Caballeronia sp. LZ062: one gene and its partner. The protein of the gene in region 2 interacts with the protein of the main gene of each other region in a pairwise test. Links are inferred from orthologs where the notes say so. Each region holds a gene or a part of one and is shown on either strand. Other genes may lie near its edges. The genes, in order: leuS and ligA.

Region 1 (15,953 bases), 1.2 Mb from region 2 along the record:
CCGTCCGAGCGCAAGCTCGCCGATTATGTGCTGGAAGCGCCACGCGAAGTCCTGGACCTTTCGATGACCGACTTTGCCGCCCGGGCTGGCGTCAGCCAGCCGACCATCGCGCGCTTCTGTCAGGCGCTCGGCTTTTCCGGCTTCCGTGAATTCAAGATACGTCTCGCGCAAAGCGTCGCGGCGGACGTGCCCACGGTCTACCGCGACGTTCGGAGCGACGAGCCCGCCGCCGGCGTCGCGGCGAAGGTGCTGGACCGCACCATCGGCGCCCTCATCGCGGTGCGCAATAGTTTGTCGTCGCACAGCGTCGCGGCGGCCATCGCGATTCTTGCGGATGCGCGGCGCATCGAGTTTTACGGCGCAGGCGGCTCGGGCATCGCCGCGCTCGACATGCAGCACAAGTTCTTCCGGCTCGGCGTGCCGTCCGTCGCATATGCCGACCCGCACACATACACGACGTCCGCGGCGCTGCTCGGACCGGGCGACGTGGTCGTCGCGATATCGAACACCGGACGCACGAAAGATATCCTCGACGCCTGCAAGTCGGCGCTGAATGGCGGGGCGAAGGTCATCGCGATCACGCACGGCAATTCGCCGCTCGCGAGACTGGCAAGCGTCGGCCTTTTCGCGAACGTCGATGAAGACACGGACATTTTTTCGCCGATGACATCGCGCGTCTCGCATCTCGCGATCGGCGACATTCTGGCGGTGGGATTGGCGCTGGCGCGCGGGCCGGATCTGGCGGAAAAGCTGGCCGAAGCGAAGGACGTGCTGGAGCGGCGCAGAGTGGGAACGTGAGCCGAGGTCCGGCCCACGAAGCCGGTCTCAGAAGGGCTTGATGACGACGAGCAGCGTCGCGCCGAGCAGCCCGAGCACCGGCAGCTCGTTATACATGCGGTACCACTTGTCCGAGCGCGTGTTCTCACCGCGTTCGAACGTGCGCAGCAAAACGCCGCAATACGCGTGATACACGATCAGCAACGCGACGATGCCGAGCTTCGCGTGCAGCCAGCCCTGGCCACGCCCGATGCCGACATCGAGCCACAACCACAGCCCGCACGCGAGCGCTGGCACCGCGATGAACGTCATGAAGCGGAAGAGCTTGCGCGCCATGAGCAAGAGACGCGCGGTGGCTGCAGGGTCCTTTTCCATCGCCAGATTCACGTAGATGCGCGGCAGATAGAACAGCCCCGCGAACCACGAGGCGACCAGCACGATATGCAGCGACTTGATCCAGAGCATTATTCGTCTTTGATTCGTTCTTATTGACGCACTTCACCGTGACCGAGCACGACGTACTTGAGCGAGGTCAGCCCTTCCAGCCCGACGGGTCCGCGCGCGTGGAGTTTGTCGTTCGAAATGCCGATTTCCGCGCCCAAGCCGAACTCGAAACCATCGGCAAAGCGCGTCGATGCGTTGACCATCACGCTTGCCGAGTCGACTTCGCGCAGGAAACGCATGGCGCGATCATGGTCTTCGGTGACGATGGCGTCCGTATGATGCGAGCCGTAAGTGTTGATATGGTCGATGGCTTCGTCCAGTCCTTCGACGACCTTCACAGCGAGAACCGGCGCGAGGTACTCGGTGCTCCAGTCTTCGTCGGTGGCATCCACGAGCGCGCCGATTTGCGCGGCTTCGAGCACCTTGCGCGCCGCCGCGTCCACACGCAGTTCGACGTCTTTCGCCTGGAAGGCACGCGCGAGCATGGGCAGCGCGGCGTCAGCGAGTTGACGCGCGACGAGCAGCGTTTCCATCGTGTTGCAGGTGCCGTAACGATGCGTCTTCGCGTTGTCGCAGATCGCCGCCGCTTTCGCGAGATCGGCGCGGTCATCCACGTACACGTGGCAGATACCGTCGAGATGCTTGATCATCGGCACGCGCGATTCTTCCATCAGCCGCGCGATCAGGCTCTTACCGCCGCGCGGGACGATCACGTCGACGAACTCGGTCATGGTGATGAGCTTGCCGACCGCCGCGCGGTCCGCCGTCTCCACGACCTGCACCGCGTCCTGCGGCAGTCCGGCTGCTTGCAATCCCTCGCCGATCAGCTTCGCCAGCGCGGTGTTGCATTCGAGCGCCTCGGAACCGCCGCGCAGAATTGTCGCGTTGCCTGACTTGAGGCAGAGCGCGGCGGCGTCGATGGTCACATTCGGCCGCGACTCGTAGATGATGCCGATCACGCCGAGCGGCACGCGCATCTGCCCGACCTGGATGCCCGTCGGACGAAACTTGAGCCCGCTGATCTCACCGATCGGATCGGCCAGCGCAGCGACTTGCCGCAAACCTTCGACCATCGTGCCGAGCGCCTTGTCCGAAAGCGTCAGACGGTCGATAAACGCCGCGTCGTGACCCTTCTCGCGGGCTCTCTCCAGATCGCGCGCGTTCGCGGCCTTGAGCGCGTCGCGCTCCCGTTCGATCGCGTTCGCCACCGCGACGAGCGCCGCGTTTTTCGCCGCCGTCGACGCCCGCGCCATCGCGCGTGACGCCACGCGCGCGCGGCGGCCGAGGTCGGTCATGTACTGGTCGATGTTCATCTGGATCATTCCGTATGCCGGTTGCGAAAGGGCGGCATCAGTAAGCTGAGGGGCGCACGCGGCTCTGTGGATACCGGGACGCGCGAAGAGTCATTCTAAGCCGTGGCGCGTGTCAGCGACGCGGTCGCGGCGGCGGCGATGCGCCCTGCGCCACGGCCATCGCCAGCTCGAACATGCCCGCCCACGGATCGGGCGGCGGCTCGCTGCCGCGCGCGCCGGCGCTGCCGGAACGACCCGAGAGCCCTTTGACCTGCCGATCCAGCCGCGCCGCGAGCGCGAGCGCGCGTTCGAGCACGTCTTCGGTCACACGGGAAAGCGCCGGGCCGATCAACCGCTCGCGCGGTCCCCACACGCGGTTCTCGCGCAGCAGCGTGGCGAGCGGCTTGCCCGACGTCACGCCGCGCTTGATGCGCAACAGCGTGCGCACTTCGTCCACGAGCGCCCACAGCACGAGCACGGCCGCTTCGCCTTCGCCTTTGAGGCCGTCCAGCATGCGGGAAAGACGGCCGACGTCTCCCGTCAGCATCGCCTCGTTCAGCTTGAAGACGTCATAGCGGGCGACGTTCAGCACTGCATCTTGAATCTGCTCGAATGTGAGCACGCCTTGCGGATAGAGCAGCCCGAGCTTCTGAATTTCCTGATGCGCGGCAAGCAGATTGCCCTCGACACGTTCCGCGATGAAGACGAGCGCGCGCCGCCCCTCTTCGCCCGGCGCGACTCGCTGCCCCTGCTGCGCGAGCCGCTGGCCGACCCACATCGGCAATTGCGCGCGGTCGACCGGATCGACCTTCAGCGCGACGCCCGCACCGGCGAGCGCCGTGAACCACGCGGACTTCTGCGTCGCGGAATCGAGGCGCGGCAGCGTGACCAGCGTGACGACGTCCGGGTTGTCGGCAACGGCGAGCGTCTTCAGCGCCTCGCCGCCCTCCTTGCCCGGCTTGCCCGTCGGAATGCGCAATTCGATCAGTTGACGGTCGCCGAAGAGCGACATCGACTGCGTCGCGCCGATGAGCGCGCTCCAGTCGAACCCGCGCTCGACCGTGAACACCGTGCGATCCGTGAAGCCGCCCGCACGTGCGGCGGCCCGGATGCGGTCGCACGCTTCCTGCGCGAGCAGATGCTCGTCGCCATACACGACGTACAGCGCCTTCAGGCCTTTGGCGAGGTGCGCTTCGAGCGCGTCGAGCTTCAGCTGCATGATGACCGGTCGCGCGGCGCGTTACAGCGGCGGCGTGGGCAGCGGGGCCCGCGGCGCGATGCCCGGCGTTTGCTCCGCCGGCGTCGGATGCAGCGAACGCACGACCGCCAGACGGCGCGTCAGCTGATCCACGGCGTCGTTGCGCATGTCGTTGAAGAGCAGCGTAGCTTCCTGCGACTTTCCGAGCGTGTACTGGTTGCTGTAGGTCATCGCACGATTCAGCGCAATGGTGCTTGGCGGAATTAGCACGACACCATCCGCACCGACGAGCGTGTAGCCCAGGTTATAGACGAGTTCGTATTCCTGGATCACGCCTTCAGAATTAAGACTGAGCGTGGTGACACCCTGTCCTTCGTTGAGAAAGAGCGTCGCGTCCGGCTTCTCCGAGGCCTTCACGATAACGGTATCGCTTCCGCCCTGCACCATGCGTTCGAGCCGCCCGACCATCTGCGGCGCGCCGCCGTTGATTGCGAGGCGTTTGAAGGCGTAGTCCTGCTGGCCGCGCAACTGGAAGCCGCACGCGGACAGTGCGACCGCGCCGCCGAGCAGCGCGAGAAACGAGCGCCGGCTCACGCTCGCCGCGCCTTTCTCAACGGCTTTCACGCGCACATCGAATTCACAGGTTTTGGCCATCAGACCACCACGTTGACGAGACGCCCCGGCACCACCACGATCTTCTTCGGCGCGCGGCCTTCCGAGAATTTTTCGAACATTTCGTGCGCGAGAGCCGCTTGCTCGATCGCTTCGCGCGATGCGTCCTTCGCCACGGTCAACGCCCCCCGCACCTTGCCGTTCACTTGCAGCACCAGTTCGATTTCCGACTGCTCGAGGGCGGCTTCGTCAACCTTCGGCCACGGCGCGTCGAGCAACGGGCCGGATTCGTCGGCATAGCCCAGTTCCGACCACAACTGGAACGTGATGTGCGGAACGACCGGATACAGCACGCGCAGCAGCACGCCGAAGGTTTCGTTCAGCACGCCTTCGCCCGCGTTCTTCGCGCTGTCGAGCGCGTTGAGCATCTTCATCGCGGCCGAGACGACCGTGTTGTATTGCAGGCGGCCGTAGTCGAAATCGGCTTGCTTCAGCACGGTGTAAATTTCGCGGCGCAGCGCGCGATCCGTATCGCCCAATTTGGATGCGTCGAGCTTGCGATGCTGGCGCAGTGCCTCTGCGTTGTCGTGCGCGAAGTGCCACACGCGGCGCAGGAAGCGGCTCGCACCTTCGACACCCGCGCCCGACCATTCGAGCGATTGCTCCGGCGGCGCCGCGAACATCACGAAAAGACGCGCGGTATCCGCGCCGTATTGGTCGATGAGCGTCTGAGGATCGACACCGTTGTTCTTCGATTTCGACATCTTTTCGACGCCGCCGAGCACGACCGGCTTCCCGTCGGCAATAAGCGTCGCGCCGGTCGGACGGCCCTTGTCGTCGTGCGACACGGTCACTTCGAGCGGGTTGTACCAGGTCTTCTTGCCGCTCGCGTCTTCGCGGTAGAACGTCTCGTTGAGCACCATGCCCTGCGTGAGCAGATTCTTGGCAGGCTCACCGAACTTCACGAGGCCCATGTCGCGCATGACCTTGGTCCAGAAGCGCGAATACAGCAGGTGAAGAATGGCGTGCTCGATACCGCCGATGTATTGGTCCATCGGCATCCAGTAATCGGTGCGTTCGTCGACCATCGTCGCGGCGTCCGGCGCGCTATAGCGCGAGAAGTACCACGACGAATCGACGAACGTGTCCATGGTGTCCGTTTCTCGCTTCGCTGCCGCACCGCACTTCGGGCACGAGCAGTTGAGAAACGCTTCGGACTTGGCGAGCGGATTGCCCGTGCCGTCCGGCACGAGGTCTTCGGGCAGCACGACCGGCAGATCCTTCTCCGGCACCGGCACGTCGCCGCAGCTCGGGCAGTGAATGATCGGGATCGGCGTGCCCCAGTAACGCTGACGCGAGATGCCCCAGTCGCGCAGACGACACGTGACCTGCTTGTCGCCCAAGTCTTTCGCCTTCAGGTCGGCGGCGATCGCATTGATCGCTTCGTCGGTGGTGAGACCGTCGTACTTGCCGCTGTTCACGAGGCGGCCGGCCGTCTTGTCGCCGTACCACTCTTCCCAGGCTTGCGTGGAGTACGTCTTGCCTTCGACGGCAATCACCGGCTTGATCGGCAAGTCGTATTTCTTCGCGAATGCGAAGTCGCGTTCGTCGTGCGCCGGCACGCCCATCACGGCGCCTTCGCCGTAGGACATCAGCACGTAATTGCCGATCCACACTTCAACCTTCTCGCCCGTCAGCGGATGCGTGACGAAAAAGCCGGTCGCCATGCCCTTCTTTTCCATCGTGGCGACGTCGGCTTCCGCGACGCCGCCGCGCTTGCATTCCTCGATGAACGCCTGCAAACCGGCGTTGTCGCGCGCAAGACGCGTGGCAAGCGGATGCTCCGCCGCGATCGCCGCGAACGTCACGCCCATGATGGTATCGGCGCGCGTGGTGAAGACGCGCAGCAGCTTCGCTTCGCCGTCAATTTCATACGGGAAGCCGAAGTTCACGCCGAAGCTCTTGCCGATCCAGTTCTGCTGCATGATCTTCACGCGCTCGGGCCAGCCGAGGCCTTCGAGATCGTCGAGCAGTTGATCCGCGTAATCGGTAATACGCAGGTAGTACATCGGGATCTCGCGCTTCTCGACGAGCGCGCCCGAGCGCCAGCCGCGCCCGTCGATCACCTGTTCGTTCGCGAGCACCGTCTGGTCCACCGGATCCCAGTTCACCGTGCCGGTCTTCTTGTAGGCGATGCCCTTTTCCAGCATCTTGAGGAACAGCCACTGGTTCCACTTGTAGTACTCGGGCGAGCACGTGGCGACTTCGCGCGACCAGTCGATGGCAAGACCCATCGACTGCATCTGCTTCTTCATGTACGCGATGTTGTCGTACGTCCACTTGGCGGGCGGCACGCCGTTGGCCATCGCGGCATTTTCGGCGGGCATGCCGAACGCGTCCCAGCCCATCGGCATGAGCGTGTTGTGGCCGTTCATGCGCAGATAACGGTACATCACGTCGTTGATCGTGTAGTTGCGCACGTGGCCCATATGCAGCTTGCCCGACGGATACGGCAGCATCGAGACGCAGTAGAACTTGGGCTTAGTCGACGTCTCGGTCGTCCGGTAGACGTCGTTCGCGCGCCAGGTGCTCTGCGCGGCGGATTCGACGTCGGCGGGTACGTATTTATCGTGCATGGTGTGATGGCTTTACGCTTGATGCTGTGGACGGGCGCGAGCTTCGTTGGGCGTTACCGCGCTGGCTGCAGTGGCGAATCCAGACGGTGCGTGGTCGAACGGCCTGCGACTCGCGGGATGAAACGGCGGAATCGGGCCTGCTCTGATTGACGCGGGACGCCTTGGACGGGCAAAGGGCGATTATACCGTCCGCTCCCCGCGTGTCCTGGATTCGTAAAGCCGCTAGCCGAGCGTTTTCTGGCCACTTGCTGGAAGTCTGCGCGGCCCACAGGCGTCCGGCAATTCAGCCGAACGGCATAGGCCGAATCCGAACGTCTTATTGCGCCTGCACCGGCTGCGTGACGAACCCGATCCGCTCGATTCCGGCCTGCTGCGCGGCGCCCATGACTTGAGCGACGATTTCGTACCGCGTGGCGCTCGACGCCCGCAAATGCAATTCCGGCTTCTCGGCCGCCTTGCCCGCCGCGGCGAAGCGCGCGCGCATTTCGTTCGCGCTGATCGGCGCGTCGTTCCAGTAGAGCTTGCCGGCGTCGTCGATGGACAGCGTGATGGTCTGAGGCGTCTCGCGCGCGGCCTGCGACGAAACCTTAGGCAAATCCAGCCGGATGGCGTGCGTGAAAAGCGGCGCCGTGATGATGAAGATCACCAGCAAGACGAGCATGACGTCGATCAGCGGCGTCATGTTGATGTCGGCCATGGGGGAGCCGTTGGGCTTTTTGTCGAGTCCGCCGAAGGCCATCGCGCGCTCCTTACTGCGTCTCGCCGCACACGAACGCGTGCAGATCGTGCGCGAAGCCGTCCAGTTCCTCCGAAATTTGCCGCACATAGCGGCCGAGGACGTTGTACGCAAGCACGGCCGGAATGGCGACGACGAGCCCGAACGCGGTCATGATGAGCGCCTCGCCGACCGGCGCCGCGACGTTTTCGATCATCGCCTGTCCGCTCGCCGCGATGCTGCCGAGCGCGTGATAGATGCCCCAGACGGTGCCGAGCAAGCCGACGAACGGCGCCGTGCTGCCCACCGACGCGAGCAAAACCTGGCCGAATTCGAGCCTGCGTTGCGAGTGAAGCAGCGCCTGACGCAGCGCGCGCAGCACACGCTCGTTACGCTCGACGCGCGCGAGCAGCGCACCCGGCACTTCCGCTTCGGAGGCGCGCCACGCTGCTTCGGCAAGCGGCAGATACACACGCTCGCGATCCGCGCTTCGCAGCGCGCCGATGCCGTCTTTCAGCGTCGACGCCTGCCAGAAGCGTTGCAGCGCGCGCGGCCCCTGCCACTTCGCGCGCGCGAGCACCCACGCCTTCACGAGCAGGAAACACCAGCTCGCGAGCGACATGGCGAGCAGCACGCCCGCGACCGCATGCGTGACGGCATCGCCGCTTTGCAGATAGTGGATAACGCCCGTTGCCGCCATCGCCATGTGCGTCTCAGCGCAGGCCGAGCACGTCTTGCATGTCGAAGAAGCCCTTCTCGTGCGCGGCGAGGAAGCGCACCGCACGCAGCGCGCCTTGCGCGTAGGAAAGACGGCTCGCGGACTTGTGCGTGATCTCGATGCGCTCGCCGATGCCCGCGAACAGCACCGTGTGATCGCCGACGATATCGCCGCCGCGTATCGCGGAGAAGCCGATGGTCGACGGATCGCGCTCGCCGGTCACGCCTTCGCGCGCATAAACGGCGCAGTCCTTCAGGTCGCGGCCGAGCGCGCGGGCCACCACTTCGCCCATCGCCAGCGCGGTGCCGGACGGCGCATCCACCTTATGCCGATGGTGCGCCTCGATAATTTCAATGTCGTAACCCTGCGCGAATTGCTTTGCGGCGAATTCGAGCAGCTTGAGCGTCACGTTCACGCCGACGCTCATGTTCGGCGCGAACACGACGCCGATCTTGTCGCCCGCCTGCTTCAGTTGCGCCTTTTGCTCGTCCGAAAAACCCGTCGTGCCGATCACCATCTTCACGTCGTGACGCAGCGCCGCGTCCAGATGAGCAAGCGTGCCTTCAGGACGCGTGAAGTCGATCAGATAGTCGGCGTCGGCGAACACGCGCTCGATGTCGTCGGTGAGCGCGACGCCCGTTGTCTTGCCGAGGAACGCGCCCGCGTCCTGCCCGAGCTGCGGCACGCCCGGACGGTCGAGCGCGCCGACGAGTTGCGCTTCAGGGTCGTTCAGAACAGTTTCGATCAGCATCCGGCCCATGCGGCCCGACGCCCCGGCGATGGCGATCTTCATGGCTGTCTCGTGTTGGACCGCGGCGAGCGCGGCGGATTGATACGGCGTCACGCGCTAACGCCCGCGACGCCGGTCTGCCCGGAAAGACGCGAGCGGCGCGCCCTCCCGGCCATGATGCCTGGCCGCGTTACTGCGGCATGGTGAATTGCGCTTGTCCGCCCGCGTTGGCCGGCGTCGGCGACGTGCTGGCGGGACCGACGGCGCTGCTGTCCGGAATCGTGATCGTCTGCGGCTTGCGCTGCAACTGGATCTGCGAGTTGCCGCCGACGCTCGCCGCGCCGGGCGCCGCGCCCGCGCTTTGCGGAACATTCGGGCGCACGGACGACTGGGTACGGCCAGTCGGCATTTCGACTTGCGCCGTCGCCCGATTCGCGGCCTGCGCGGCTTGCTGATTGGCATCGCCGGCGAACGCAGCCGACGTGTTCGGCTGCGTGGACGGTTCGCCGGCCGGCGCGGTCACGGCCGACGCCGCCGTTGCCGATGCCGCCGCAACCGCTGCGGGCGCCGCTACGGGCTTCGCGACTTTCACGCCCTTGTCGCCGTCGATTTCAGCGAGCAGTTCGAGGTTGGACGGCAGATTCTCGCCGCCCGACCAGCTCACGACGCGATCGCTCGCGAAGTTCACGATGAAGTCGCGCTGCTGCACCACGGCGGTCGAACCGCGCTTGAAGTAGAACACGTAGTCCCAGCGATCGGCGTGGAACATGTCGGTAAGCAGCGGCGTGCCGAGCAGTTGCCTGACCTGATCGCGCGACATGCCGACCTGCATCTGGCTTGCCGCTTCCTGCGAAACGAAGTTGCCCTGCACGACCGTAATGCGATACGGCGTGATGCTCTGCGCGATCTTCTGCGTGACGCTGTCGTACGTCGAGCAACCCGCGAGCAACGCGGCGAGGGTTGCTGCGATGATGGTTCCCCGCATGCGACGGCTCTCCCTGCAATTCGATAAAAATTTTGAGATCATTTCACCTTTCGCGCACAGCGCCGATGACACTGATAACGCCGCGCTTCTCGCTCCGCTCTCGATACGCTTCCTGCGTGCGCTTCTGCGTCCTTTCCGCGTGCTTTCCGCATGAGATGTCAGGATTCGGAAAAACGCATTACTATGAGAACCTTGAATTGTACTCTAGGGATGCCTAGCCATGACCAATCCCTCCGATCTGAAAAATATCGGGCTCAAGGCGACCCTGCCCCGCCTCAAAATTCTGGAGATCTTTCAGCATAGTCCGGTGCGCCACCTGACCGCTGAAGACGTGTATCGCAACCTGCTCAACGAAGAGCTCGATATCGGGCTCGCTACCGTGTATCGCGTGCTCACGCAGTTCGAGCAGGCGGGCCTGCTGTCGCGAAGCAACTTCGAATCGGGCAAGGCTGTGTTCGAGCTGAACGAAGGTTCGCACCACGATCACCTCGTTTGCATAGACTGCGGGCGCGTCGAAGAATTCTTCGATGCGGAAATCGAACGCCGCCAGCAGTCCATCGCGAAAGAACGCGGGTTCAAGCTGCACGAGCACGCGCTGGCGCTCTACGGCGCGTGCACGAAGGAAAACTGCCCGCACCGCAAGCATTGAGCGACGCGCGCCCGGCCGGGCGCGCCGCGATTGCGAAAACCGCCGTCCATCGGCTTCGATGGACGGCGGTTTCGTTTCGTCTATACCGTCCGCAATTGTCGCGATGGCACTTCCCGCGACCGCCGATGTCCTGGCAACGGCCGCCGGCGATCACTAGCCCTCTGCGGCTTCAATCTGCTTTCCGCGGACCTGCAATGAGCGAACGTCAAAAGGAGTAACGTCAATGGACGTGCAACAACTCGTATCGGAATTTCTCTCTTCGTCGCACGGTGTGCAAGCCACTCAGGCGCTCACCGATCAGGGCTTTAGCCCGGAAGATAGTCAGCAAATGCTTAGTACGGCTGCGGAAACGGCGCACACGCACGCCGAAGAACAAAGCCAGGGCTTGCTTGGCGACCATCCCGGCAAGAGCTTCTTCGCCGCGTTCGCCGCTGGTCTCGTGCGGGGCGATGGCTTCTTCAAATCGCTGGCAGACGGCGGCGAAGGCGTGCTGACCGGACGCATCGCCGAATCGATCGGCGCACGCATGGGCCTCGATCCGGGCACGGCATCGGCGGTTGCGGCGGCCGCCACGCCGTATGTCATATCGTTCCTGCGCGAACGGCTCGCATAACGCCGCACCAAAAACAAAGCCGCTCCGAAGAGCGGCTCTGTCATTCCAGCGGGCCGGAACTTACTTCGCGTTCGCGAGTGCCACAGCCGTATCAAGCATGCGGTTCGAGAAGCCCCATTCGTTGTCGTACCAGCTCGATACCTTCACGAGACGGCCCGACACCTTGGTGAGCGTCGCGTCGAACGTCGACGAAGCCGGGTTGTGGTTGAAGTCGACCGAAACGAGCGGCGCGTCGTTGTAGCCGAGAATGCCCTTCAGCTCGCCTTCCGACGCTTCCTTCATGATCTTGTTGACTTCTTCGACCGTCGTGTCGCGTGCGGCGATGAACGACAGATCCACCACCGACACGTTGATGGTCGGCACGCGGATCGCGTAGCCGTCCAGCTTGCCGTTCAGCTCCGGCAGCACGAGACCGACCGCCGACGCAGCGCCCGTCTTCGTCGGAATCTGGCTATGCGTGGCCGAGCGCGCGCGGCGCAGGTCTTCGTGATACACGTCGGTCAGAACCTGGTCGTTCGTGTAGGCGTGAATCGTGGTCATCAGGCCGTTGACGAGGCCGATCTTGTCGTTCAGCGGCTTGACGAGCGGCGCGAGGCAGTTCGTCGTGCACGAAGCGTTCGAGATGACCGTGTCCGATGCCTTCAGCACATTGTGGTTCACGCCGTACACGATGGTCGCGTCAACGTCCTTGCCGCCCGGCGCGGAAATGATGACCTTCTTCGCGCCGCCCTTGATGTGCGCGCTCGCCTTTTCCTTCGTCGTGAAGAAGCCGGTGCACTCCATCACCACGTCGACGTTCAGCTCGCCCCACGGCAGTTCGGCCGGATTGCGGTTCGCCAGCACGCGAATCTTGTCGCCGTTGACGACGAGGTAGTCGCCGTCCACCGACACGTCGCCCGGGAACTTGCCGTGCGCGGTGTCGTACTGCGTGAGGTGGGCGTTCGTCTTGGCGTCGCCGAGATCGTTAATGGCGACGATCTCGATGTCGTGCTTCTTGCCGTTCTCGTAGAAGGCGCGCAACGTGTTGCGGCCGATCCGGCCGTAGCCGTTGATTGCAACGCGAATCGTCATGGTCTATCTCCTTGGCTTAAAAAACCTTGCTTCGCTGCACGCGGACACTTACGCGGCCAGAACGGCCTTCGCCGTCTCGACGACGTGCTCCACCGTGAAGCCGAAGTGCTTGAAGAGCGCCCCGGCCGGCGCGGACTCGCCGAACGTGTCGATGCCGACCACGCCGCCTTCGAGGCCCACGTACTTGCGCCAGAAATCCGTCACGCCCGCTTCGATCGCCACGCGCGCCACGCCCTTCGGCAACACGCGCTCGCGGTACTCGGCGTCCTGCTTGTCGAAGAGGTTCGTGCAGGGCATCGAGACGACGCGTGCGCCGATGCCTTCCTTCGCGAGCGCCTCGACGGCTTGCATGGCGAGCTGCACTTCCGAGCCCGTCGCGATCAGAATGATCTTGCGCGCGGGAATGTCGTCGTTCCAGTCGACGAGCACGTAGCCGCCCTTCGCGATGTTCGCGATCTGGATGTCGTTGCGCGGCGAGAACTGCAAGTTCTGGCGGCTGAAAACGAGCGTCGACGGGCCTTCGTGCTCGATGGCATGCGTCCACGCGACGGCCGTCTCGACCGTGTCCGCCGGGCGCCACGTCTGCAACTGCGGAATCAGGCGCAGGCTGGACACGTGCTCGACCGACTGGTGCGTCGGTCCGTCTTCGCCGAGGCCGATGGAATCGTGCGTGAACACGAAGATGGAGCGCGACTTCATCAACGCGGCGACGCGCAGCGCGTTGCGGCTGTAGTCCGAGAACGTCAGGAACGTGCCGCCGAACGGACGGAAGCCGCCATGCAGCGCGATCCCGTTGATGGCCGCGCTCATGCCGAATTCGCGCACGCCGTAATTGATGTGGTTGCCCCACTGGATGCCCGCGTGGCCCGCGTTGGCGTTCTCCGCGTCGCCGGCGGCGCGCACCGCTTTCGACGCCTTCCAGTTCGTGAGATTGGAGCCGGTCAGGTCGGCGGAACCGCCGAGCAGTTCCGGCAGCGCGGCGGCGAGTCCTTCGATGGTCTGTTGCGATGCCTTGCGCGTCGCGACGGTTTCAGCGCGCTGGTTCGCGTCCTCGATGATCTTCGCGGCGCTGGCTTTCCAGTCGGCGGGCAGCTCGCCCTTCATGCGGCGGGCGAATTCGGCGGCCTGTTCAGCGTACTTCGCGCGATAGGCGTCGAACGCCTTGTTCCACTCGCCTTCCACGCGCGCGCCCTGCTCCTTCGCGTCCCACGCTGCATAGACTTCCTGCGGGATGACGAACGGCTCGTATTGCCAGCCGATGGCCGCGCGCGTGGCCGCGATCTCGTCGCCGCCGAGCGGCGCGCCGTGCGCGTCGTGGCCGCCCGCCTTCGTCGGCGCGCCCTTGCCGATGACCGTGCGGCAGCAGATGAGCGTCGGCTTGTCGGATTGCTTCGCCTGCGCGATGGCGGCATCGACGGCGTTCACGTCGTGGCCGTCCACGCCGCGGATCACGTTCCAGCCGTACGCTTCGAAGCGTTTCGGCGTGTCGTCGTGGAACCAGTGCTCGACGTGACCGTCGATGGAAATGCCGTTGTCGTCGTAGAGCGCGATCAGCTTGTTCAGCTTCAGCGTGCCCGCGAGCGAACAGGCTTCGTGCGAGATGCCTTCCATCAGGCAGCCGTCGCCCAAGAACACATACGTGTAATGGTCGACGATCTTCGCATCGGCCTTGTTGAACTCGGCGGCGAGCAGCGCTTCGGCGAGCGCCATGCCCACTGCGTTGCCGACGCCTTGACCGAGCGGGCCGGTGGTCGTCTCGACGCCCGGCGTGATGCCCACTTCGGGATGGCCCGGCGTCTTCGAATGCAACTGGCGGAAGTTCTTGATTTCGCTCATCGGCAGGTCGTAGCCGGTGAGGTGCAAAAGCGCGTACAGCAGCATGGAGCCGTGACCGTTCGACAAGACGAAACGATCGCGGTCGAACCAATGCGGATTCGACGGATTGTGCTTCAGATGGCGCGACCACAGCGCGACGCCAATTTCCGCCATGCCCATGGGCATACCGGGATGACCGGAGTTGGCTTGTTGAACGGCATCCATGGCGAGCGCGCGGATTGCGTTGGCCATGAGGGCGGTCGGGCTGGAAGTCGGGATCGTCATGTCGGGTGTCGGCGGCTACGGAAGCGTGATGCAGTGCGTCGAGTCAGTGCTCTAAGGCAGTGCTCTGAGGCAATGCTGAAACGATCCACGGTGCTTCTTGCCGCTGCGTGTAGCCGGTGCTTCGCACCGGACGCCGGACCCGCGGCACACCGCGTTTTCAGTACCGGAACGACGAGAAACGACGAGGATCGGGAGGCGGTCATTCTAACAGACCGGTCCGATTGACAGGCGTGCGACACGGCGCCGAACGTGCGGCTCCCGGCGTTCGCGGGCATGTTCCGTGCAGCCGCGCGAAGCCGTTTACCGCGCTCTAACGCGGCCTCCCGCCTCGGGCCGGTCGCGCGTCATGGCAAAATGCCCCTCACTGGTACGAGCAAAAGGCTTCTAGGAGTGCTTTCGATGACTGACCCTCGCCCCGCCGACGTCCCCTGGTTGACGCCCTACCTCACCGTGCGCGATGCGCGCGTGAGCATCGCGTTCTACGAGAAGGCGCTCGGCTTCGCGGTACGTGACAGCGTGAACGACGACGGCACCATCATTCATGTCGAGATGACGTATCGCGGGCAATTGATTCTGATGTTCGCGCCGGAGGGCGCGTACGGATCGCAGGCGCGCACGCCGAAGAGCGCGGGGCAGATGGCGCCGCAGTCGTTCTATTTGTATGTCGACGATGTCGACGCCACCTTCGCGCATGCGCTCGCCGTCGGCGCAAAGCCGCTCATCGAGCCGCAGGACCAGTTCTGGGGCGACCGTTTCGCGCAGATCGAAGATCCGGACGGCTACCGCTGGGCCATTGCGCGCCATCTTCGTTGAACTCGCCGCAAGGCGCTATCCGCGGACCGTGCGTCCGTGATCGACTCCATGCCACGTTTTTTCGTTGAAGGTCCGCTTGCGGCGGCCCAGACTCTTGCTCTTCCCGACGAGGTCGTGCGCCACGTTCACGTGCTGCGCCTCCAGAGCGGCGACCCGATCACGCTGTTCAACGGCACGGGCGGCGAGTACCACGGCGCGCTCGTCGAGATCGGCAAACGCGCGGCGCTCGCGCGCATCGACGCGCATAGCGCGCGCGAAGCCGAGCCGCCGTATCGCGTGACGCTCGCGCAGGGCGTCGCGGGCGGCGACAAGATGGACTGGCTGATCGAGAAGACGGTGGAACTGGGCGTCGCGCAGATCGTGCCGTTGACGGCGGAACGCGGCGTCGTGCGGCTCGCGGGCGAACGCGCGTTGCGGCGTCAGGCGCACTGGCAGGCGCTCGTGCGCGCGGCGTGCGAGCAATGCGGACGGAACCGCGTGCCGGAAGTGGCCGCGCCGCGCGACCTCGCGGCATGGCTCGCAACGTTGCCGGACGCTGCCGACGGCGATTTGCGGCTGCTGCTTTCGCCGCGCGCGGAAGTCGCCTTCGCGGCGTTGCCC
Region 2 (15,782 bases):
CGCGCACGAGCCGACGGTGGCCCACGTATCGACCATCGTGCCTTCGTCGACGTAAGCGCCGATGTTGGTGTACGACGGCATCAGCACCACGTTCTTCGCGATGAACGAGCCACGGCGCGCGATGGCCGGCGGCACCACGCGAAAGCCGCCCGCTGCGAAGTCATCGGCGGTGTAGTTGGCGAACTTCGAGGGCACCTTGTCGTAGAACTGGCTGTAGCCGCCAGCAGGCATCGGCACGTTGTCTTCGAGGCGGAACGACAGCAGCACGGCTTTCTTGAGCCACTGGTTCACGACCCAGTCGCCGTCGCGTTTTTCCGCGACGCGCAGCGCGCCGCGGTCCAGTTGCTCGATGGCGTGCGAGACCGCTTCGCGCACTTCCGCGGGCGCGGCTTTCGCCGACAGCTCGGCGCGGTTTTCCCAGGCGTTGTCGATGATGCTCTGAAGTTGTTCCGACATAGTGATATCAAGGATGGAGAGAGGGACCGGCAGCGCGTTCGGGACCGTTCAGGACTTCAGCGTGCGGCAGAATTCGACGATGCGGCGGGCGCCTTCGATACATTCCTCGGTCCCGGCAACGAGCGCGATGCGCACGAACCCTTCGCCGGGATTCGTGCCGTGCGCGGGACGAGCGAGGAAGGAGCCCGGCAGAACCGTCACATTATAGTCGGCGTACAGGCGCGCGGCGAACTCGGTATCCGTGAGTCCGGTGCGCGAAACGTTCGCCCAGAGATAGAACGCGGCGTCGGGCAGACGCACGTCGAGCACCTCTGCAAGCATCGGCGTGACCGTGCGAAATTTGCTCACGTAGAGCGCGCGGTTCTCGCGCACGTGCGCTTCGTCCTGCCATGCGGCGATGCTCGCGCGCTGGAATACGGTCGAAAGCGCCGCGCCGTGATACGTGCGATACAAGAGGAAGCTCTTGAGCACCGAAGCGTCGCCGGCGACGAAGCCCGAGCGCATGCCCGGCACGTTCGATCGCTTCGAGAGGCTCGACAGCATCACGAGGCGCTCGAAGCCGCGGCCCAGAAGACGCGCGGCTTCGAGACCGCCGAGCGGCGGCTGCGCTTCGTCGAAGTAGATCTCGGAATAGCATTCGTCGGAGGCGATCACGAAGCCGTGCTTGTCCGAAAGCGCGAAGAGTTCGCGCCAGTTGTCGAGCGTGAGGACCGCGCCCGTCGGGTTGCCGGGCGAGCAGACATAGAGCAGTTGCGTGCGCGCCCAGATGTCGTCGGGCACGGCCGAGTAATCGCATGCGAAGTTGCGCGCGGGGTCGCTGTTGACGAAGTAGGGTTCCGCGCCCGCGAGCAGCGCCGCACCTTCGTAGATTTGGTAGAACGGGTTCGGGCAGAGTACGATCGGCGGTTTCCCGCCCGCGAGTTCGGCGGTGCTGCGGCTGTCGATCACCGTCTGCGCGAGCGCGAACAAGGCTTCGCGCGAGCCCGCGACGGGCAGCACTTCGGTGGCCGCGTCGATCGAAGCGAGTCCGTAGCGCGCCTTCACCCACGCGGCGATGGCTTCGCGCAGCGGCTCGCTGCCGAGCGTTGCCGGGTAGGCGGCGAGGCCGCCGAGCGCGTCGATCACGGCGTCGCGGATCAGCGCGGGCGTCGCATGCTTCGGCTCGCCGATGCCGAAGCTGATCGGCGTGAATCCGGCGCGCGGCTCGATGCCCTTGAACAGCACGCGCAGCTTTTCGAAGGGATAGGGCTGGAGTTTCTGAAGAAGTGGATTCACGGCGTGTCGATTGAGCGATGAACGTCGGGTGGCGGCCAAGCGCCATGCGGCCGCAGCGACTTTGCGCGGCGGCATGAGAAAGACATCAGAGAACGGGCGATTATACCGCGCGCTATTGCGCTTCACGGCGCGCGGCGGCAAGGACGACAGAGGCATGACACGTAGCAAAACCGTATTGAAACCAACGCGCGCCGGAGCGCCGCAATGACGCGCCGCCTGCACGACGCGCTCCCCACGCTCGCCATCATGATCGGCGCGTCGGTCTGGGGCTTCGTCTGGTATCCGATGCGCCTGCTCGCATCGATGGGACTCACCGGCACCGCCGCCAGCGCGACGACGAGCGGCGCAGCGTGCCTCTTCGTGCTGCTGCTCAAGCGCCGCTCCATTCGCACGGTGTCGTGGCACTGGCTGCTCGCGTGCCTCGGCGTGGCGGCGGGCGTGACGAGCGTCGGCTTCGTCTGGGGCGCGATCCACGGGCAGGTCATGCGCGTGCTGCTCCTTTTCTATCTGACGCCCGCGTGGACCGCCGTGTTCGCGCATTTCATCCTGCGCGACCGCTTGACGCGCGCCGATGCCGCGCTGTCGCTCTTGTCGCTCGCGGGCGCGGTCACGATGCTCTGGTCGCCCGAACTCGGTGTGCCGCTGCCCGCGAATCTCGCAGAGTGGGCCGGACTCATGGGCGGCATGGGCTTCGCAATGAGCAACGTGCTCGTCGTCAAGATCACGCGTGTCATGCCCGCCATGAAGCCCGAGATGCGCACGGCCGTGATCTTCGGCGGCGCGGCCGTCGTCGCAACGCTCGCTACCTTTTTCGAGCCGATGCCCGCGCCGCCCGCCGCATCGCAGATGGGCGCGGTCGTGTTCGTCGTGATCGCGCTCGGCGTCGTGCTCGCGGTCAACAACGTCATTGTGCAGATCGGGCTCGCGCGCGTGCCGGCCAATCGCGCGTCCATCATCATGCTGTTCGAACTGGTGGTGACGGCGCTGTCGTCGTGGCTCATCGCGAGCGAAGTGCCGGGGCCGCGCGAATGGGCGGGCGGCGCGTGCATCGTGGCCGCGTGCGTGCTTTCGGCATGGGCGCACAGGCAGGGCCGCGAGGTATCGCCAAGCCCGCCGGACGCGGCCGAGCCCGAAAAGAAATCGACACGCGCGATGGTATGATGGTGTCCGCTCGCGCCGCAGCAGGCGGCGTCCGGCGCGCATGGGACACATCCGCGACCGGCCGCGCTGCGGCTTGTCTGCCGTTCATCCTCCGTCATTCACTTCAAACAGCGATATCGCCGTGCGTCTGACTTCGATCAAACTCGCTGGTTTCAAGTCCTTCGTCGATCCCACGCATTTCCAGGTCCCCGGCCAGCTGGTCGGCGTCGTCGGGCCGAATGGCTGCGGCAAGTCCAACATCATCGACGCCGTGCGCTGGGTGCTCGGCGAATCGCGCGCATCCGAATTGCGCGGCGAGTCGATGCAGGACGTCATCTTCAACGGATCGACCGCGCGCAAGCCGGGCAGCCGCGCGAGCGTCGAACTGATCTTCGATAACGCCGACGGCCGCGCCGCCGGTCAATGGAGCGCCTACGGCGAGATCGCCGTCAAGCGCGTCCTCACGCGCGACGGCACCTCCAGCTACTACATCAACAACCTGCCCGCGCGACGCCGCGACATACAGGACATCTTTCTCGGCACGGGTCTCGGTCCGCGCGCCTACGCGATCATCGGGCAGGGCATGATCGCGCGGATCATCGAGGCGAAGCCCGAAGACCTGCGCGTGTTCCTCGAAGAAGCCGCGGGCGTGTCGAAATACAAGGAGCGTCGGCGGGAGACGGAAAATCGTCTGCACGATACGCGCGAAAATCTGACGCGCGTGGAAGATATCGTGCGCGAGCTGACGGCTAATCTGGAGAAGCTGGAAGCGCAGGCCATCGTCGCGACGAAATACAAGGCATTGCAGGCTGAAGGCGAAGAGAAGCAGCGTCTGCTGTGGCTTCTGCGCAAGAACGAAGCGGGCAACGAAGCCGAGCGCCAGCAGCGCGCCATCCGCGACGCACAGATCGAACTCGAAGCGCAGACGGCGCGTCTGCGCGAAGTGGAAGCGCAACTGGAAACGCTGCGCGTCGCGCACTACAGCGCGAGCGACGCCATGCAGGGCGCGCAGGGCGCGCTCTACGAGGCGAATGCCGAAGTGAGCCGGCTGGAAGCGGAGATCCGCTTCATCGTCGAGTCGCGCAATCGCGTTCAGGCGCAGATTGCCGCGCTCGCCGCGCAGCGCGAGCAATGGCAGATGCAGGCGCAAAAGGCGCGCGACGAAATCGAAACGGCGTCCGAAGCATTGGCCGAAGGCGAAGAGAAGGCCGCGATCGCGCAAGAGAACGCCGCTGCGAAGCATGACGCGCTGCCCGCGCTCGAAGCCCGCTGGCGCGACGCTCAGGCGAAGCTGAACGAAGAACGCGCGGGCATCGCGCGGGCCGAGCAGGCGCTCAAGCTCGAAGCGGCGCATCAGCGCAACGCGGATCAGCAGCTTCAGCAATTGCAGCAGCGTCAGGAACGCCTGAAGAACGAAGCGGGCGGCCTCGACGCCCCCGACGAAGCGCAACTCGAAGAACTGCGCATGCAGCTTGCCGAGAACGAAGAGATTCTGGCCGAAGCGCAGGCGCGTCTTGCCGATGCGCAGGAAACCGTGCCGCGCCTCGACGCCGAGCGCCGCGCCGCGCAAGAGCGCGTGCAGGCGGAAAGCGCACAGATTCATCAGCTAGAAGCACGCCTTGCCGCGCTGAAAGCGTTGCAGGAGAGCGTGCAGACAGAAGGCAAGATCCAGCCGTGGCTCGACAAGCACGAACTCGGCGCGCTGCCGCGTCTGTGGAAGAAGCTGCACGTCGAAGCGGGCTGGGAACCGGCGCTCGAAGCCGTGCTGCGCGAGCGTCTCGCCGCGCTCGAAGTGTCGAATCTCGACTGGATCAAGGCGTTCGCGAGCGACGCGCCGCCCGCGAAGCTCGCGTTCTTCGCGCCGCCCGTCGCCGGCAAGCCGCTCGACGCGCCGCAGGGTTTGCGGCCGTTGACCGCGCTTCTTCGCATCGATGATCCGGGCATTCGCGCGGTGCTCAACGAATGGCTCGGCAATACGTTCATCGCCGACGACATCGCGCAGGCGCTCGCCATGCGCAATCAATTGCCGGAAGGCGGCGCGTTCGTCGTGAAGGCGGGGCATACGGTCACGCGCGTGGGCGTGCAGCTTTACGCGTCGGATTCCGAGCAGTCGGGCATGTTGGCCCGCGCGCAGGAAATCGAAAATCTCGCGCGGCAAGTGCGCGCCCAGGCGCTGCTCGCGGATGAAGCGAAGGCCAACGCCGTGCGCGCCGACGCCGCTCACACGCAGGCATCGCAAGTTCTCGCCGACGCGCGTTCCGCCGCCGAGCGCGCGACGCAGCGCGTCCACGCGTTGCAGATGGACGTGCTCAAGCTCACGCAGGCGCACGAGCGCTACACGCAGCGCAGCACGCAGATCGGCGAGGAACTGGAAGAAATCGCCGCGCAGATCGAGGAACAGCGTGCGCTGCGAGCTGAATCCGAAGCTGCGTTCGAGCAGCACGACGCCGAAATCGCGCAATTGCAGGCGCGTTTCGAAGACAACCAGCTCGCGTTCGAATCGCTCGACGAGGCGCTCACGAACGCGCGCCATGAATTGCGCGAACTGGAACGCGCGGCCAGCGACGCGAACTTCGCGGCGCGCGGTCTCGCAGCGAAGATCGAGGAATACAGGCGCAGCATCGACACGGCGCACGAGCAGAGCGAACGCGTCGAGGGCGCGCTGGAAGACGCGCGGGCCGAACTCGAAACCATCAACGCGCAGACTGCGCAGACGGGTTTGCAGGACGCGCTCGAAGTACGCGCGGCACGCGAAGAGGCGCTGCACGCGGCGCGCATCGAACTGGACGATCTCACCGCGCGGCTGCGTCAGGCCGACGAGCAGCGCCTTCAGACCGAGCGGTCGCTCCAGCCGCTGCGCGACAAGATCAACGAATTGCAGTTGAAGGAACAGGCGGCGCGCATCAGCGGCGAGCAGTACGTCGAGCAGTTGCAGGCCGCGGGCGTCGACGAAGCGGAATTGCAGGCGAAGCTCACGCCCGACATGAAGCCGTCGTATCTGCAAGGGGAAGTTACGCGCCTGAACAACGCCGTGATCGCGCTCGGGCCGGTCAACATGGCCGCGCTCGAAGAACTCGCGGCGGCGACCGAGCGCAAGCACTTCCTCGACGCGCAGTCGGCCGATCTGAACGACGCCATCGGCACGCTGGAAGACGCAATCCAGAAGATCGACCAGGAAACGCGCGCCCTGTTGCAAGGCACGTTCGACGAAGTGAATCGCCATTTCGGCGATCTGTTCCCGCGTCTTTTCGGCGGCGGGCAGGCGAAGCTCATCATGACGGGCGACGAAATTCTCGATGCCGGCGTGCAGGTCATGGCGCAGCCGCCCGGCAAGAAGAATTCGACGATTCACCTGCTGTCGGGCGGCGAAAAGGCGCTCACCGCGACGGCGCTCGTCTTCGCGATGTTCCAGTTGAATCCCGCGCCGTTCTGTCTGCTGGATGAAGTGGACGCGCCGCTCGACGACGCGAACACGGAACGCTTCGCCAACCTCGTGCGGGCCATGTCGAGCAAGACCCAGTTCCTCTTCATCTCGCACAACAAGATCGCGATGGAGATGGCGCAGCAGCTGATCGGCGTCACCATGCAGGAGCAGGGCGTGTCGCGCATCGTCGCGGTGGATATGGAATCCGCCGCAGGATTCGCGCAGAACGGCTGACCCGGTTTTATGAATAACGGCCGGACGTGGAGCCGGCCAGGCGCGCAGGCGCGGAGTGGCGCGCATCGGCGAGGCGGCGGCAAAGGCCGGCGCATCGGATGCGCGCGACAGATCGCGCGGCGCTTCGTAACCCAAAAGAATGATGGAGCGTGCATGGACGAGTTGACACTCGGATTGATCGGAGCGGGAGCGGTGGTGGTCGGCGGCGTGGTGGTGTACAACGCGTGGCAGAGCGCGAAAGTGCGGCGCAGGATGCCGCGCCCGATGCCCGACGAGGCCGCCGACGCGCTCGCGCGCCAGGAAACCGACGAGGAGCAGCCGTTCATCGAGCCGGTGCGCCCCGCGCGGCGCGAGCCGGTCGCGGAAGATGCGCAGCAGGACGCGCGCGTCGAACCGAGTTTCGGCGGCGTCCCTGTATCGACCGAGGCTGCGGCGGTCACGCCTGCCGTCGCGCCGGCGGACACGCCTGTCGATTTGCAGGCGGAAGCGACGTCCGCTAACGGCGTGGCCGAAGAACCCGCGCTCATCGAGGAAGACGAACGCAGTGAGCCGGTCATGCCCGCTGCCACGACCATTTCTTCGGCGCCGCCGGCTGTCGTCGACCGGCGCATCGACTGCGTGGTGCCGATTCGGCTCGCGGCTCCGGTGCCCGGCGATCGCGTGATTCCGCTCGCGCAGCGGCTGCGTCGCGCCGGCACGAAACCCGTGACCATCGAAGGCAAGGCGGAAGGCGAGAGCACGTGGGAACTGTTGCGCCACGGCGTGCGCTACGAGGAACTGCGCGCGGCGGCGCAACTTGCGAACCGCAGCGGTCCGCTGAACGAACTGGAATTCTCGGAATTCGTGACGGGCGTGCAGCGTCTGGCGGACGCCATCGACGGCGCACCCGAATTCCCCGACATGATGGAAACCGTGGGCATGGCGCGCGAGCTGGACGGTTTCGCCGCGCAGTGCGATGCGCAACTGTCCATCAACATTCTCTCCGACGGCGCGCCGTGGTCCGCCAACTACGTGCAGGCGGTGGCCTCGCAGGACGGCTTGCTGCTCTCGCGCGACGGCACGCGCTTTGTCAAGCTGGACGCGAAGCAGAACCCGGTGTTCATGCTCCAGTTCGGCGACACGAATTTCCTGCGCGACGACCTCACGTATAAAGGCGGCCAGATGATCACGCTGGTGCTGGACGTGCCCGTCGCCGATGAAGACATCCTGCCGTTCCGCCTGATGTGCGATTACGCGAAGTCGCTGTCGGAGCGCATCGGGGCGCGCGTGGTCGACGATCAGCGCCGGCCGCTGCCGGAATCGGCACTGCTCGCCATCGAGAAGCAATTGATGACGCTCTACGCGAAGCTGGAGCAGGCAGGTATGCCGGCCGGCTCGGCTGCCACGCGAAGGCTGTTCAGCCAGTAACGCTTCGTCTGTAGGTTCTGTTTAGTGTTTCGATCGCGCCCCTTGCCGGGGCGCTTTCCGTTGGTGCGCGCCGCCACACGTGCATTTTGCCTAGACCGTTTGGCCGATGCCGCGATGACTGATCTTCTGAGACAATCGAACGGTCGGTTGAACTGACTCATCTCATTCCTCGAAAGCCGCATGTCCGCAAAAACGAAAGCCGAATCCGCCGCCACCGCCAAGTCGCTCGCGCCCGTGCCAAGCGCCGACCGGCCGGAGGAACGCGCCGCATGGCTGCGCACGGAACTCGAACGCGCGAACTACGCGTACTACGTGCTCGACCAGCCGGATTTGCCCGACGCCGAATACGACACGCTGTTCAAGGAGTTGCAGGGAATCGAAGCTGCGCATCCCGAACTGGTCACGCCGGATTCGCCGACGCAGCGCGTGGGCGGGCAGGTTGCCGAAGGCTTTGCGCCGGTCGTCCATGACGTGCCGATGCTTTCGCTCAACAACGGCTTCGCGGACGAAGACATTGCGGCGTTCGACAAACGCGTGTCCGACGCGCTCGGCTATGCGCCTGTGCAGTACGCGTGCGAGCTCAAGTTCGACGGCCTGGCGATCTCGCTGCGCTACGACGACGGCCGCTTCGTGCAGGCCTCGACTCGCGGCGACGGCGCCACCGGCGAGGACGTGACGGCCAACGTGCGGACCATCCGCTCGATTCCGCTCACGCTCAAAGGCGCGCATGTGCCCAAGCGTCTCGACGTGCGCGGCGAAGTGCTCATGTTCAAGCGCGACTTCGAGCGGCTGAACGCGCGCCAGCGCGACGCCGGCCAGCGAGAATTCGCGAATCCGCGCAACGCCGCGGCGGGCAGCCTGCGGCAGCTCGATCCGAAAATGACGGCGCAGCGGCCGTTGTCGTTCTTTGCCTACGGCATCGGCGTGCTGGACGGCGCAGATATGCCCGACACGCACGCGGCGCTGCTCGACTGGTATCACGAAATGGGCCTGCCGGTGAACGCGGAGCGCGGTGTGGTCGAAGGCGCGGAGGGTTTGCTCGGGTTCTTTCGGAAGACGGGCGAGAAGCGTGAGAAGCTGCCGTACGACATCGACGGCGTCGTCTACAAGGTCAACCGGCGCGACGAGCAGGAGAAGCTCGGCTTCGTTTCCCGTGCGCCGCGGTTCGCACTGGCGCACAAGTTTCCGGCGCAGGAGGCGCTGACGCAACTCGTGGCCATCGACGTGCAGGTCGGCAGAACGGGCGCGATCACGCCGGTTGCGCGGCTCTCGCCGGTGTTCGTCGGCGGCGCGACGGTGACCAACGCGACGCTGCATAACGAAGACGAAGTGCGCCGCAAGGACATTCGCATCGGCGATACGGTGACCGTGCGCCGCGCGGGCGACGTGATTCCCGAAGTCGTCGGCGCGATCCTGGAACGGCGTCCTGCCGACGCCCGCGAGTTCGTCATGCCGACGGAGTGCCCCGTGTGCGGCTCGAAGATCGAGCGGCTGCCGGATGAGGCCGTGGCCCGCTGCACAGGCGGGCTCTTTTGCCCGGCGCAACGCAAACAGGCGCTGTGGCACTTTGCGCAACGCCGCGCACTCGACATCGACGGTCTCGGTGAGAAGATCATCGACCAGTTGGTGGAGCAGAATCTCGTGCGCACGCCCGCCGATCTGTTTAGCCTCGGCTTCTCGACGCTTGCGGCGCTCGACCGCTTCGCCGACAAATCAGCGCAGAACCTGCTGGATTCGCTCGAGAAGGCGCGTCGTACGACGCTGCCGCGTTTCATCTATGCGCTCGGCATCCGTCACGTTGGGGAATCCACCGCCAAAGATCTCGCGAAGCATTTCGGCTCGCTCGACCCGATCATGGCGGCATCCGTCGAAGAACTGCTGGAAGTCAACGACGTCGGACCGGTCGTCGCCGAGGCTATTCACAACTTCTTCAGCGAAGCGCACAACCAGCACGTGATCGAGCAGTTGCGGGCGAAGGTGTCGTGGCCTGAAGGGCCGCCTGCGCCGAAAGCGCCGCAGGGCGTGCTGGCCGGCAAGACCGTGGTGCTGACGGGAACGTTGCCGACGCTCTCGCGCGAGGAAGCGAAAGAAATGCTGGAGGCGGCTGGCGCGAAAGTGGCCGGTTCCGTCTCGAAAAAGACCGACTACGTGGTGGCGGGCGCCGAAGCGGGCAGCAAACTCGCAAAGGCGGAGGAACTCGGGGTTCCCGTCGTCGACGAAGACGGCATGAAGAAGCTTTTGGAAGGAGTCACGCCATGATCCGGGAAATTCTTAAGATGGGCGATCCGCGTCTCTTGCGCATCGCCCAGCCTGTCGAACATTTCGACACGCCGGAACTGCACACGCTCGTGCAGGACATGTTCGACACCATGCGCGACGCGAACGGCGCGGGACTCGCCGCGCCGCAAATCGGCGTCGATCTGCAGGTGGTCATCTTCGGCTTCCGGCACAACGAGCGTTATCCGGACGCGCCGCCCGTGCCGGAGACGGTGCTGATCAATCCGATTATCACGCCCAACGGGCATGACATGGAGGAGGGATGGGAGGGATGTCTTTCCGTACCGGGACTGCGCGGCGCGGTCCAGCGATTCTCGATGATCCGCTACCAGGGCTTCGATCAGTACGGCAACGCCATCGAGCGGCTCGCGGAAGGGTTTCATGCGCGCGTCGTGCAGCACGAGTGCGACCACCTGATCGGCAAGCTCTATCCGATGCGCATCACCGACTTTTCGAAGTTCGGCTTTACTGAAGTGCTCTTTCCTGGGCTCGATCCGGCGGGCGACGACTGAATCGAACCGCTGGCTGACCGTAAAGAAAAAACCCGCTTGTAGCCAAGCGGGTTCCTTTTTTCAGGCCAGCGTTTGTGAATCGCGCGTCGCATTGGGCTGGCGGAACAGCGCGACATGCGCCGGATTCGCCGAGCCTTGCAAACGTCCGTCGGGCAGACGCGCGAACACCATTTCGCCGATGCCGGGGCTCGTCACGACGACTTCATCGCGCAGGGCGAGCAACGCTTCGAGCCGTCGTCGGCCGCTCACGATTTCAAGACCGGTTTCCGTCGCACGAACGATGATCTCAACTGACATGGACATTTCTCCTCGAAGCGTTGATGCTGATTGCCGTTATTCCAATGCCCGTCCCCGACACGACGGGGCTGTCAAAAGTTCTCGGACATTCCGTGTCTAACGGATATTTGACCGATTTTCTTTAGCCTAAATGCGGACAAAATAAAACGGCGCGATCGCATGAGCGATCGCGCCGTTCTTTGCTTCGAATGTCGCGTTTCCGCGACGATGCTGCCGAATCAGAAGGTCTCGTCAGGAGCCAGATAGCGCCATTGTCCGGGCGGTAGGGCGCCGAGCGTGACGCGTCCCATGCGAATACGCTTCAGCCCGACGACTTCGAGGCCGACGAGTTCACACATGCGGCGGATCTGGCGCTTCTTGCCTTCGCGCAGCACGAAGCGAAGCTGCTCGCCGTTCTGCCAGCTCACCTGGGCGGTCTTGAGCGGCACGCCGTCGAGCTCCAGACCGTGACGCAGAAGCGCGAGCTTCTCTTCGGGCAAGTGCTGATCGACATCGACGGTATGCTCGCCGTAGCGCACGCGCACAAGGTACTCCTTGTCCACTTCGGAATGCCCGCCGATGAGTTGCTTCGCGATGCGGCCGTCCTGCGTCAAGACGAGCAGGCCCGTGGAATCGATATCGAGACGGCCCGCGGGCGCGAGCGTGCGCAGGTGGCCCGGCGAGAAGCGGATTCCGGAGCGGTCTTCGTCCCAGTGATTCGCCGGGTTGATCAGCGTGACGGCGGGTTCGTACCCGTCTTCTGCCTGCCCCGACACGTAGCCTACCGGCTTGTGCAGCAGGATCGTGACGAGCTGCGACTGTGCCGAGCGCGCGGCGGGCAGGATCTCGATGTTCTGGTCCGGGCGGATGCGGGACCCGAGCGTGTCGATCACTTCGCCATCGACGAGCACCCAGCCCTTTTCGATCCACTCGTCGGCTTCACGGCGTGAGCACAGGCCGAGTTCGGACATGACCTTGGATAGGCGCACGAGGTTGTCGGCGTGGGCGTGCGGCTTTCTGGGCGTGTCGGTGCTCGCTGAGGCGCGGTCGCGTTCTGCACGATCCGCGGCGTGCTCGGGCTTGCGGGCCTTGCCCTGAGCGGAGCGGTCGTCGAGTGGCTTGCGTAGCGCGCGGTCATTCGACGCGATGCGCGGCGCATCGCTGCCTGATCGGACCGGACGGCGGTCGTCGCCACGAGAGGTGCGCTCGCCGCGTGCTCCGGTGGACCGGCGCGGACCGCGTTCGGCGAACGCAGGGCGCGAGTCGTCGCCGCGTGGATTCATCGGACGGCGGTCGTCGCCACGCGACTCGCGCTGGCCGCGTCCTTCGGTTGCGCGACGCGGACCGCCATCGGCGAACGGAGAGCGCGATGCATCGCCGCGTGGTTCGAACGTACGCCGCTCGTTGCCGCGAGCATCGCGCTCGCCGCGTCCTTCCGTCGACCGACGCGGGCCGCGTTCGCCGGACGCCGGGCGCGAGTCGTCGTGCCGCGGTTTGAACGCGCGCCGCTCGTCAGTACGCGAATCGCGCTCGCCGCGTCCTTCGGTTGCGCGACGCGGACCGCGTTCGCCGAACGCCGGGCGTGCGTCGTCGTGGCGCGGGTTGAAGGGCCGCCGTTCGTTACTACGCGAGTCGCGGTCGCCGCGTCCTTCGGACGACCGACGCGGACCGCGATCGCCCAACGAAGAGCGCGAGTCGTCGCCACGCGGTTTGAACGCGCGCCGCTCGTCACTGCGCGAATCGCGCTCACCGCGTCCTTCAGTCGCTCGACGCTCCCCGAACGCAGGGCGCGAATCATCACCACGCGGTGTGAACGCACGCCGCTCGCCGCCGCGCGAATCGCGCTCACCGCGTCCTTCGGCCGCACGACGCGGCCCACGCTCTCCGAACGAATCGCGCGGATCATCACCACGCGGTGTGAACGCACGCCGCTCGTCACTACGCGAATCGCGCTCACCGCGTCCCTCGGCCGCACGACGAGGACCGCGCTCCCCGAAGGCAGGGCGCGAATCATCACCACGCGGTTTGAACGCACGCCGCCCGTCACTACGCGAACCGCGCTCACCGCGTCCTTCAACGGCACGACGCGGACCGCGCTCCCCGAAGGCAGGGCGCGAATCATCAACACGCGGTTTGAACGCACGCCGTAGGTCGCCGCGCGGATCGCGCTCACCGCGTCCTTCCGCTGCCCGACGTTCCCCGAACGCAGCACGCGAATCATCGCCGCGCGGTTTAAGCGCACGCCGCTCTCCCGGTGCGTCGCCGCGTCCGGTCGAAGCCGCCCGCGCCTCCGCAGGCTTTCCGCGCTTGACCAGCGCCTTGTCAGGCGCCGTTTCGCGCGCAGGCTTGCGCCCGGTGATAGTTCCGGAGCGAACCGGCGATCGCGTCCCCGACGTGGGACGCGGATGTTTGGCTGTCAGTTTGACGCGCATAAAGTCTCAGGCTGCGATCGCGCGCAGCAGTTCGGTTTCGACCTGGATCTGCGTGCGGTTCGACGACAGGCTCTTGCCATCGAGCAGGAACACGTCTTCGACGCGTTCACCGAGCGTGTTGATTCGGGCCGCCTGCACGCCGATCCGGTGTTGCGCCAGCACGCGCGCGATCGAATAAAGAAGGCCCTGCCGATCGTTCGCCGACACGGACAGGATGTAATACTGGCCACGCTCGTCGGGGCGCAAATCCACGCGCGGCGTGACCGGAAAAGTGCGCACGAGCCGCGAAACGCGGCCCTTCGAGGGCTCCGGCAGAATGCTTTCGTCCGTCAGGCGCGCGCTCAATTGTTGCTCGACGAGATTGGCGATATCACGATAACTCCCGTCGTGATCCGGATGCGCCACGAGGAAGTTGTCTAGCGCGTAGCCGTGGCGCGTGGTGGTGATGCGTGCATCGAGCACGGACAAGCCGTTCTTGTCGAAATACGCGCAAATGCCCGCGAAGAGGTCCGGCCGGTCGCGCAGATAGACGAGCACCTGCAACGCCGCGCCGATCGGCGAGGGCCGCGCGCGCACGATGGGCGACTCGCTTTCCACATGCCGGCACAGCACGCGCGTCTGCCACGCGATATCCGCCGGATCGTGACGCAGGAAATAGCCGACGTCGAGCTGATCCCACAGGCGCTTTTCCGCGCCTTCCGGCACGGTTTCGAGGCGCAGCAGCGCGAGCGCGGCCTCGCGCCGGGACTTGAGCTCGGAGTTCGTGTCGGGGCGCGCGCCGCCGAGCACGGCGAGCGTCGCGCGGAACAGGTCTTCCAGCAGCTTGCCTTTCCAGTTGTTCCAGACCTTCGGGCTCGTGCCGCGAATGTCCGCCACGGTCAGCAGATAGAGCGCCGTCAGGCGCCGCTCCGTTTTCACGACCGACGCGAACTGCTTGATGACTTCGGGATCGCTCGTGTCCTGCTTCTGCGCGACGTGGCTCATGGTCAGATGCTGCTGCACCAGCCACACGACGAGTTCCGTGTCGTCGGCGCCGATCTCGTGTTCGCGGCAGAAGCGGCGGGCGTCGGCCATGCCGAGCGTCGAATGATCACCGCCGCGTCCCTTCGCGATATCGTGGAAGAGCGCCGCCACGTAGAGCACCCACGGCCGCTCGAAGTTGCCCATCAGCTGGCTGCAGAACGGATACTCGTGCGCGTGCTCGGCAATCGCGAAGCGGCGCAGATTGCGCAGCACCATCAGGATGTGCTGATCGACCGTATAGACGTGGTAGAGGTCGTGCTGCATCTGCCCGACGATGCGCCGGAAATTCAGCAGATAGCGCCCGAGCACGCTCGTCTGGTTCATCAGTCGCAGCGCATGCGTGATGCCTTCGGGCTGCTTCAGGATCTCCATGAAAAGACGACGGTTCTCCGGGTCGCGCCGCCAGTTGCGGTCCATGATTTCGCGGGCGTTGTAGATCGCCCGCAGAGTCCGCGCGGAGAGTCCCTTGACGCCGCGCGTCTGCTCATACAGCAGGAACGCTTCGAGGATGGCGTGCGGTTCCCGCTCGAACACGTCGTCGCTGGCGATTTCCAGCATGCCTTGCTTCTCGACGAACCGCTCCGACAGCACGCGCGTGATGCCCGACGTCGACGGAAACAGCTGCGCTTCAACGTTCTGAATCAGAATGGTCGCGAGTTGCGTGACGGCCTTGGCCGCCCAGTAATAGCGCCGCATCAGCTGCTCGCTCGCGCGCTTGGCGGCGGTCGCCTTGAAGCCGAAGCTCTCGGCGAGCGGCGTCTGCAAGTCGAAAACGAGGATGTCCTGCCGGCGCTTGGCGATCACATGCAGGCGGGCGCGCAGCGTCTTCAGGAAACCTTCGTTGCGGCGCAGTTCGCGCGCTTCCCGCTCAGTGATCAGTTCGCGCGCGTCCAGTTCGCGCCAGCTCGAGCCGAATCCCGCCGCCCGCGTGATCCACAGAATCAGTTGCAGGTCGCGCAAGCCGCCCGGGCTTTCCTTGATGTTCGGCTCGAGGCTGTACGGCGTGTCCTGGAATTTGGCGTGACGCTGGCGCATTTCCAGCACTTTCGCCTGAAAGAAGGAACGCGGGTCGAGCGTCTCGCGATAGCGTTCCGTGAAGCGGGCGAAGAGCGCCGCGTCGCCGCCGATGCGCCGCGCTTCCAGCAGCGATGTCAGCACCGTGACGTCGTTGCTCGCTTCCGCGATGCATTGATCGACCGAGCGCACGCTGCTGCCGATATCGAGCCCCAGATCCCACGCCATGCCGATGAAACGCTCGACGCGTTCGTTGACGTCGGCCTCTTCAGCCTGCGCCACGGCGTCCGGCAGCAAGACGAGAATATCGAC

What was found.
Region 1: the proteins of ligA (region 2) and leuS interact in binary tests that used the Escherichia coli proteins (3 or more experiments, as listed by UniProt). The link is inferred for Caballeronia sp. LZ062 from one-to-one orthologs.

What each region holds. Positions count from the first base shown.
Region 1 is NZ_JARTWB010000002.1:178,113-194,065, reverse strand. Bases 4,163-7,306 are described here. They hold leuS (leucine--tRNA ligase), read right to left. Parts: upstream 6,960-7,306; coding sequence 4,365-6,959; downstream 4,163-4,364. Other genes in these bases: P9239_RS06925 (biopolymer transporter ExbD), read right to left, coding at 7,276-7,306; lptE (LPS assembly lipoprotein LptE), read right to left, coding at 4,163-4,305. Also shown: P9239_RS06955 (MurR/RpiR family transcriptional regulator), read left to right, coding at 1-798; P9239_RS06950 (CopD family protein), read right to left, coding at 826-1,242; P9239_RS06945 (glutamate-5-semialdehyde dehydrogenase), read right to left, coding at 1,263-2,534; holA (DNA polymerase III subunit delta), read right to left, coding at 2,647-3,732; more of lptE, read right to left, coding at 3,754-4,162; more of P9239_RS06925, read right to left, coding at 7,307-7,698; P9239_RS06920 (MotA/TolQ/ExbB proton channel family protein), read right to left, coding at 7,709-8,374; dapB (4-hydroxy-tetrahydrodipicolinate reductase), read right to left, coding at 8,388-9,185; P9239_RS06910 (outer membrane protein assembly factor BamE), read right to left, coding at 9,313-10,107; fur (ferric iron uptake transcriptional regulator), read left to right, coding at 10,328-10,756; P9239_RS06900 (hypothetical protein), read left to right, coding at 10,980-11,369; gap (type I glyceraldehyde-3-phosphate dehydrogenase), read right to left, coding at 11,430-12,440; tkt (transketolase), read right to left, coding at 12,489-14,540; P9239_RS06885 (glyoxalase/bleomycin resistance/extradiol dioxygenase family protein), read left to right, coding at 14,940-15,353; P9239_RS06880 (16S rRNA (uracil(1498)-N(3))-methyltransferase), read left to right, coding at 15,402-15,953.
Region 2 is NZ_JARTWB010000002.1:1,336,754-1,352,535, reverse strand. The notes cover bases 7,683-10,655. They hold ligA (NAD-dependent DNA ligase LigA), read left to right. Parts: upstream 7,683-8,116; coding sequence 8,117-10,195; downstream 10,196-10,655. Other genes in these bases: def (peptide deformylase), read left to right, coding at 10,192-10,655; P9239_RS12385 (cell division protein ZipA C-terminal FtsZ-binding domain-containing protein), read left to right, coding at 7,683-7,936. Outside these bases: dapD (2,3,4,5-tetrahydropyridine-2,6-dicarboxylate N-succinyltransferase), read right to left, coding at 1-456; dapC (succinyldiaminopimelate transaminase), read right to left, coding at 505-1,731; P9239_RS12395 (DMT family transporter), read left to right, coding at 1,936-2,892; chromosome segregation protein SMC, read left to right, coding at 3,014-6,529; more of P9239_RS12385, read left to right, coding at 6,683-7,682; more of def, read left to right, coding at 10,656-10,725; P9239_RS12370 (hypothetical protein), read right to left, coding at 10,786-11,022; P9239_RS23390 (pseudouridine synthase), read right to left, coding at 11,241-13,433; P9239_RS12355 ([protein-PII] uridylyltransferase), read right to left, coding at 13,440-15,782. UniProt on the Escherichia coli protein: DNA ligase that catalyzes the formation of phosphodiester linkages between 5'-phosphoryl and 3'-hydroxyl groups in double-stranded DNA using NAD as a coenzyme and as the energy source for the reaction.